Linked DNA regions of Botrimarina mediterranea. The protein of the gene in region 2 interacts with the protein of the main gene of each other region in a pairwise test. Links are inferred from orthologs where the notes say so. Each region holds a gene or a part of one and is shown on either strand. Other genes may lie near its edges.

Evidence for each region.
Region 1: the proteins of rho (region 2) and nusG interact in binary tests that used the Escherichia coli proteins (3 or more experiments, as listed by UniProt). The link is inferred for Botrimarina mediterranea from one-to-one orthologs.

Annotation. Positions count from the first base shown.
Region 1 is NZ_CP036349.1:5,657,147-5,660,045, forward strand. Bases 30-2,899 are described here. They hold nusG (transcription termination/antitermination protein NusG), read right to left. Parts: upstream 1,933-2,899; coding sequence 1,126-1,932; downstream 30-1,125. Other genes in these bases: rplA (50S ribosomal protein L1), read right to left, coding at 30-493; rplK (50S ribosomal protein L11), read right to left, coding at 652-1,077; secE (preprotein translocase subunit SecE), read right to left, coding at 1,989-2,420; tuf (elongation factor Tu), read right to left, coding at 2,725-2,899. Also shown: more of rplA, read right to left, coding at 1-29. UniProt on the Escherichia coli protein: Part of the processive rRNA transcription and antitermination complex (rrnTAC). The complex forms an RNA-chaperone ring around the RNA exit tunnel of RNA polymerase (RNAP).
Region 2 is NZ_CP036349.1:2,183,694-2,189,201, forward strand. Bases 1-2,976 are described here. They hold rho (transcription termination factor Rho), read left to right. Parts: upstream 1-699; coding sequence 700-2,253; downstream 2,254-2,976. Other genes in these bases: coaE (dephospho-CoA kinase), read left to right, coding at 1-281; ribH (6,7-dimethyl-8-ribityllumazine synthase), read left to right, coding at 2,443-2,919. Also shown: transcription antitermination factor NusB, read left to right, coding at 3,232-3,645; signal recognition particle-docking protein FtsY, read left to right, coding at 3,739-4,671; Spa11_RS08785 (porin), read left to right, coding at 4,990-5,508. UniProt on the Escherichia coli protein: Facilitates transcription termination by a mechanism that involves Rho binding to the nascent RNA, activation of Rho's RNA-dependent ATPase activity, and release of the mRNA from the DNA template.

The DNA of each region.
Region 1 (2,899 bases), 3.5 Mb from region 2 along the record:
CATTGCGGAACTCGACCTTACCGGCCTTGTATTCATTAACAACGGTGGCCGGATCGGGCGTCACCGTTCCGGCACGGGGCGATGGCATCAAGCCACGCGGGCCAAGCACCCGACCCAGCGGGCTGATGGTCTTCATCATGTCGGGGGTGGCGATACAGACGTCGAAGTCCGTCCAGCCGTCCATGATCCTCTTCGCTAGCTCGTCATCACCGACATGGTCGGCGCCGGCTGCCTCGGCCGCTTTCGCGGCGGGACCCTTCGCGAACACGACGATCCGCTGAACCTTGCCGATGCCGTTAGGCAGCACGATCGAGCCGCGGACAATCTGATCCGCTTGCGTGTGGTCGACGCCTAGACGCATCGCCACCTCGACCGACTGGTCGAACTTCGCGGCGTCGAAGCTCTTCAGAGTCGCGACCGCTTCGCTGAGCGGCAGCGCGTCGGCCGGCCGCTTCTTATTAGCGGACTTCAACCGCTTACTTACTTTAGGCATCGCTGCTTCACTCCCCGGTGACGGGTGAAAGGCCCTGCGCCAGCTGCCAAGCCGCGTTGGGGCGATAGGGGGGAAGTGTGGTCCAAACCGCCGGCTCACGGGGTCCGGCGTCCCACCTTCGGTGCGTCGCTTAACTCGAATCGACTAATTTGCGCTTTTTAGCCCTCGACCACAAGCCCCATACTGCGGGCCGTGCCGGCAATCATCCGCGACGCGTGCTCCAGGTCGCGGGCGTTGAGGTCGTTCATCTTCATCTTGGCGATGTCTTCCAGCTGGGCCTGGGTCACCTTGCCGACCTTGGTCTTGTTCGGCACGCCGGACCCCTTGGCCAAGCCGGCCGTCTTCTTCAGCAGCACGGCTGCGGGGGGGCTCTTGGTGATAAACTCGAACGAGCGGTCGTTGTAAACGCTCACCACGACCGGGATCATCATCCCGTTTGCTTCGCGCGTGGCGTCGTTGAACGCCTGCACGAACTGGCCGAGGTTCACGCCGTACTTACCGAGCGCCGTACCAACCGGCGGCGCCGGCGTGGCCTGCCCGCCCGGGATCTGGAACTTCGCTTGTCCGACTAATTGCTTCGCCATCTTTGATTCTTCCTCAGGCCGCCGCCCCTCGAGGCGTAAGCCCGCTTGCTAAAGCTTTTCTACCTGCCAGTATTCCAGTTCGACGGGCGTCGAACGGCCGAAAATGCTGATCATTACCGTGATCTTGCCACTCTGCTGATCGATCGTGTCGACGTCGCCCTCGAAGTTCTCGAAGTTTCCGTCGATGACCTTCACCTTGTCGCCTTCGGCGAACTTGATGTTCAGCTTTGGCGCGTCGTCTTCGCCCTGCTCGCCCTCGTCCTTGGGCAGGATCTTAGCGATGTCGGCCGGGCTCATTGGGATCGGCTTGCCGGCCGCCCCCGTGAAGTCACCGATGCCCGACGTCTCGCGGATCGCGAACCACGTGTCGTCGTTGACGTGCATCTGGACGGCGATATAGCCCGGCCAGATCTTTCGTTCGACGGTCTTCTTCTTGCCGCTCTTGAACTCCGTGACCTTCTCGGTCGGGACGATGATCTCGCCGAAATAGCGGTCGATCCCCTCGATGGCCACCTTGCGCCTTAGCGCGTCCGACGCGGTCCGCTCGCGGTTGCTCTGCACCTTGAGGATGTACCACTCAAGCTGGATATCCTCGTCGAACTCGCCGGCGCCGAGCTCCTCGATGGGCCCGGCGGGGGACTCCTCGACAGGCTCGTCGTCGTCCATCTGGGCCTCGAGCTCGTCGAGCTCGCGGATCAACGCCGCCTTCGCCAGGGCCGCTTCGTCCGGGGCCGCCTCTTCAACGGGCGTCGTGTCGACCGCATCGGCATCCGGCAAGCCGCCATCAGCGGCAGCGGACGTTTCGTCCACGGCTTCGGGCTGCTTGGAGTCGGTAGGTAGCGTTTCGTCGCTCAACGTAACCTCGTCTCGGTGGGCCGGCTCGTGGCGGGCCCGATGATGTCAGACACCGCTCAACCGAACAGACCGGCGATATCCGTAAGCATCTGCCCCGACAGCACCCACTTCAGGATCCAGTCGTACAGAAACAGCAGCGCCGCTAGGCCGAAGATCACGAAGATCACAACGCCCGACGCCTTGAACAACTCATTCTGAGTCGGCCAGCTCACCTTGCCCATCTCCGCCTCGACGGCGATGAGGAACTCGGCGAACTTGGGGAACTGGATCAAGCGGAACGCCGCCCAGCCCGTAACGGCCAGGAAGGCCAAGGGGACGCCGATCGATACGTTGTCGCCGAACCCCTCTCCTTCAAGCCAATTCCGCAGCGACCAGGCGCCTGACGCCAGCACGACGCCGATTGCGATCAACGTCCACTGCCGGGCGTAGCGCCCTTGCTTCGGCTTGAAGAGCCTGAGCTGGAACAGTTCTTGGAGGTAAGCGGTCACCGTGTTTGCCTTCGTCGCGATGGCGGTCAATGCCCGCCCTGTCTCGTACCCGCTGGCCATCCCTTAGCCGGCGGCGTGCATCCTGCGGTTGTGTCGCATCCGTCGATCAACTTTCAATCGCGACCGGTCGGCCGCCGGTCAGCAGGGGCGGTGGGACTCGAACTCACAACCCCCGGTTTTGGAGACCGGTGCTCTGCCAATTGAGCTACGCCCCTAATAACAGAAGCCCGAATGACGAATTCCGAATGACGAAGGGGCTACCGCCGCCTATTCGTCATTCGTCATTCGTGCTTCGTCATTACAACTACTCGATAATCTTCGTCACGATGCCCGAACCGACCGTCTTGCCACCCTCACGGATAGCGAAACGGGCGCCTTCGTCCATCGCGATCGGCTTGGACAGCTCGACCACCAGCTTGGCGTTGTCGCCAGGCATGCACATCTCGGCGTCGCCCGCCAGGTTGGCGGTGCCGGTGACG
Region 2 (5,508 bases):
CGGTCGCGGTGCTCGACATCCCGTTGCTGTTCGAAGCCGGTTGGGCCGACGAGTGCGACGCGGTTCTGTTTGTCGAGACGCCGCTGGAGATTCGCCGGCAGCGGGCCGCCGTGCGGGGCTGGTCGGCGGAGGAACTGGCCCGTCGGGAAGCGTCGCAGATGCCGATCGAGGAGAAGCGGGCGGCCGCTGACGAGATCATCCCGGGGGATAGCGAAACCGCCGCCCGGGAGGCGGTGGAGCGGGTCTGGCGGACTTGGGTTACCGGTGAGGCCCAGGGTTAACCCAGCCCTACCAAACCGGGCGATTGCGTTTTCCCTCAAATCGGACTCTTCGAGCGCCGATTTCGCTACCAACGGCAGCACGGGTTTGGCATACTGAGACGGTCCGGTCGGCGGACGGTTCTCGCTTGCCGCCCGGACGCCCCGCGACAGGCCTTCGCCCACCGCGATGGCCGCTGGGGTGTGACCCCCGCTGCTCCCACTGACGCGACCCGCTTCGTTTCGGTGGTCCTGCCCGCCCGTGTGGCGAACCATTCCTACTCCTACATCCCACCTCGACCTCTCCGGCTCGGCTGGCCCTCGGCGTTCGCCCTGGCCCGTCTGCTGGACCTTCCCGATGTCCCCGTGCAGCTCTTTTCCTGCCTCCCGGTAGGTAGAACCGTCGATCTAGGACGACTGCGCGGCGACTGGAGCCCTCATCATGGCCGATAACGCTCCCGATCAAGAATCCGACTACGAGTCCGGCGGCACAACGTCGTCGGGCCGTGGACCACTACGCGGTATGCGCAACCGCGGCGGCGGCCCGTCCGGCACCGGCGGCCCCCACCTGCGTCGCCCCGCGCGGCACGGCGCCCCGAGCGAGCAGATCGACAAGGAACTGCTCCGCCAACTCGACAACGAAGAGCCCCTGTCGATCGCCGAAGAGCTCGACAAGGCGGCCGAGCGTGTCCGGCGTAGCGGCGGCGCGATCGCCAAGGCGACCGAGCCCGACCAGAACATCCACATCGCCGAGCTGCAACAGCTCTCCACGCAAGAGTTGCTGGAGATCGCCGAGAGCGAAGGCGTCGAGAACACGGCCGGCCTCAAGAAGCAGGACCTGATCTTCCGCATCCTCAAAGAGCGCGTGAAGCTCCAGGGGATGATGGTGGGGCAGGGGACGCTCGAGATCCTGCCGGACGGCTTCGGCTTCCTCCGCAGCCCCGACTATCACTACCTCTCTTGCCCGGACGACATCTACGTCTCGCCGAGCCAGATCCGCCGTTTCAACCTCCGCAACGGCAACACGGTCTCCGGCACGATCCGGCCGCCGAAGGAGAACGAGCGTTACTTCGCGCTGCTCCGTGTCGAGTCGATCAACGGCGAGGACCCGAACAAGCTCACGAAGAAGATCCCCTACGACGATCTGACGGCGGTTCACCCCGACGTGCGGATCGCCATGGAGACGACGCCCGAAGAGGTCGCGATGCGGGTCATCGACCTGATCGTGCCGATTGGCTTCGGCCAGCGTGGCCTGATCGTCAGCCCGCCGCGCGCCGGCAAGACGATCCTGATGCAGAAGATGGCCCGCAGCGTCCTGAAGAACTACCCGGACGCCTATGTGATGATGCTCCTCATCGACGAGCGGCCCGAAGAGGTCACCGACATGGAGCGCGAGGTCAAAGGCCCCAACTGCGAAGTCATCTCCAGCACCTTCGACGAGCCGCCGTCCCGCCACGTGCAGGTCTCAGAGATGGTTATCGAGAAGGCCAAGCGGATGGTCGAGTACGGCCGCGACGTCGTGATCTTCCTCGATTCGGTGACGCGGCTCGCGCGGGCGTGGAACTCCGAGTGCCCGCCGAGCGGCAAGGTCCTCTCCGGCGGCCTCGACGCCAACGCGATGCAGCGCCCCAAGCGCTTCTTCGGCTCGGCCCGCAAGGTCGAAGAGGGCGGCTCGCTAACGATCATCGCTACGGCATTGATTGAGACCGGCAGCCGCATGGACGAGGTGATCTTCGAAGAGTTCAAAGGCACCGGCAACCAAGAGATCTTCCTCGACCGCAAGCTCGTGGATAAGCGGATCTGGCCCGCCATCGACATCGACCGCAGCGGCACGCGCCGCGAAGAGATGCTGATGGACCCCGAAGAGCACCGCCGTGTCAACGTCCTCCGCCGCGTCCTTTCGGAGATGAACGCCCCCGAAGCGATGGACCTGCTGACAACGCGTCTGGGGAAGACGAAGTCGAACGCGGAGTTCTTGATGTCATTGAAGGACTAGAAGAGAACCACAAAGACACGAAGGACACGAAGAACAAAGAGCCCACGAATCAAACGAATTGACTCGAATCTTATGCAACGGATTCGTGATAATTCGTGGAATTCGTGGGCTCTTTCCTTTCACCGTCCTTTGTGCTCTTTGTGTCGTCGTGGTTCCCTAAACAGCCCCAACGAGTGAGTCTGCGACCCGATGCCGAACGTGATTGAACCCGCCGCTGACGCCGCCAAGAACGCCCGCTATGCGGTCGTCGTCTCGGAGTGGAACAAGGCCGTCACCGCCAAGCTCGCCGACGGCGCCGTCGCGAGCTTTAAGGAAGCGGGCGTTGCGGAAGAGGGGGTCGATGTCGTTTGGGTGCCGGGCGCTTGGGAGATCCCTGTCGTTGTGCAGCGGCTCGCCGACACGTGCCGCTATGCGGGGATCGTGACCCTCGGCGCGGTCATCAAGGGCGAGACGGCCCATGACCACTGGATCAACCACGGCGTCACCGAAGCCCTGATGCGGATCGCCACCGAGCACTCGCTGCCGGTGTTGTTCGGCGTGCTGATGTGCGACACGATGGAGCAAGCCCTCAGCCGCGCCGGCGGCGCCGTGGGCAACAAGGGCGTCGAGTGCGCCGAAGCCGCTTTGCGGATGGCGGCGATCCTCAAGGCGCTGCCCACGTCGTAGTTGCCGGTTCGCCGGGAGCGTCAGCGACCGGAGTGAAGCGGGTACCCCCCTGGCCAGCCGTGACCCCCGACGCACTCCGGGCGCTCACGCTGACGGCTCGCCTGCGTCGGACCGCGCCAGACCCGCGCCAGATCGCCGAGGATGCGTTCTAGCGGACGTTTGCGCTGCCGGTGGACAAAGTCCGATTCGGCGATTCGCGGGAAATGCAAGCCATTGAGCAGCATCGCGCCCCCGCCCCTTGGCGTTCTCCGCTCCCCCGCGGTTATCATGGAAGACTAAGCCGCCGCTCCGAAAACCGCTGCCCCCACGCTGATGTCCCTACGCCGCCGCGCCCGTGAAGTCGCCCTCCAGATCCTCTTCGAGGACGACGTGAACCCGCGCGGCACGGCCGCCGAGCTGACCGAGTTCCTCCACGGCCGGCTCAACAACCAGGACGGCGAGGACTTTGCCCTGCGGCTGGTGCTCGGTGTCCGGCAGAACCGCGAGGCCCTCGACGAGCGGCTCGGCCAGATCGCCCAGAACTGGAGCCTCAAGCGGATGGCGGGCGCCGAACGCAACATCCTGCGGATCGCCGCTTACGAGGTGATTCACGGCGAGACGCCGTTCGCTGTCGCCGTGAACGAGGCGATCGAGCTAGCAAAGCGTTACGGCAGCGCCCAGTCGGGCGGCTTTGTGAACGGGATCTTGGACCGACTTAAGTCGGTTGAGGCTGAGGGGAAGGCCTGAGGCTTGAGACTTGAGGCCTGAGGCAAGACAATCGAGGGCTTCGCCATCGGTGCGCGTCCTCAAGCCTGTCGCCTCAAGCCTCACCCCCTCCACATGGGCTTTTTCAGCCGCATCAAAGCCGGTCTCAAAAAGACGGGCGCCGTCCTCAACACGGACATCCGCGACCTCTTCAAGAGCGAGGGGCGGCTGATCGACGAGGGGTTCTTGGAGGAGATCCGCGGCATCCTCTTCCGAACCGATATGGGCTACGACTCGACCGAGGCCCTCGTCGCCGAGATCGGCAAACAGCTCCGCGGCCGTGTCGTGCAACTCGAAGAGGTCGTCGAGGTCCTCAAGGCGAAGCTCAAAGAGCTGATGCACCAGCCCGCATCGCCGATCGAGTTCGCCACGAGTGGCCCGACGGTCGTGATGGTCTGCGGCGTCAACGGCGCGGGGAAGACAACCTCGATCGCCAAGCTCGCCAGCCAATTCAAGCGGGACGGCAAGAGCGTGCTGCTCGGCGCTGGCGACACGTTCCGCGCGGCGGCCGTGCAGCAGCTGACGATCTGGGCCGAGCGTCTCGGCGCCGGCATCGTCACCGCCCCGAGCGGCACCCACCCGGCGACGGTTGGCTATCAGACCGTCGAGAAGGCGCTCGGCGAAGAGATCGACGTGGCGATCATCGACACAGCCGGCCGGTTGCAGACGCAGTCGAACCTCATGGCCGAGCTGACGAAGATCCGCGCGGCGCTCGCCAAGGCCCTCCCCGGCGCGCCGCACGAGGTGCTGCTGGTGCTCGACGCCACGACGGGCCAGAACGGCATTAGCCAAGCGAGCAAGTTCGCCGAGGCGGCGGGATGCACGGGCATTGTCTTGGCGAAGCTCGACGGCACCGCGAAGGGGGGCGTCGTCGTCTCGATCCGCCAACAGATGGGACTGCCGGTGAAGTACGTCGGCCTCGGCGAGAGCCACGAAGACTTGGCGCCGTTCAACCCCGACGAGTTCGTCGATGCCCTCTTCGCCGACGTGCTCAACGCCACGGCGTAGACGCGTTGGTGAGGTCAAATTGTGGGAGGGGTCTCCAGACCCCGATTACGGTGTCCATGCTTTAACGGCATGGTGCGCGTAATCGGGGTCTGGAGACCCCTCCCACATTTTTTGCCCAACCGTTAGCCCTTCGCGCTCCGGCAAGGTCTAACGCGGCGCCAGCATTTCTAGCAGGCGACTCCGCTTCTCGGTTCATCCGTGGCCCGCTGCTTGGCGATATCTGTGCTAGCTAGCGACGCAGGCCTTGCGGTGGTCTGCGCCCGATTCCCTCTCTTGGCAGCTAGCCCCCGCCCACCCGCTCCTGGAGCTGCGAGTCCTATGAAGCGTCACGCCCTTGCCGGGCTGACGGCGTTTGCCGTCGCCGGGTATGCGGCGGCCGACCAAGTCGCCCAACCGGCCTCGGTCGCCCCCGCCCCGCTGCAGTACGAAACTTACTACAACCAGCCGGTCGATACGCTGCCGTCGGTCACGCCGCCGAATCCCGCCGTGACGAGCGATGTGGCGTACAACATTGCGCCGAGCAGCGGCTACGAGCCGAGCTGCACGGCCGAACCCAACTGTGCGGTCGAGCCTAATTGCGCCGCGGAGCCCTCTTGCGGCCTCGAGTCTTGCTGCGGCGACGCCTGCGGTTGCGGCTCGACGTGCGGCCTGTTGGGCGACTGCTGCCTGGGCGACCCCTGGACGCTCCAGGGTTACCTCGACCCGTGCGGCTGCAGCCCGATTACGTTCGGCGGTTGGACCCAGATCGGTTTCCACACGCAGAACACCCGCTTCTCGCGTGACGACAACGACGCCTTCGCGTTCAACGACCACCCCGGCCGCCTGAACCTGCACCAG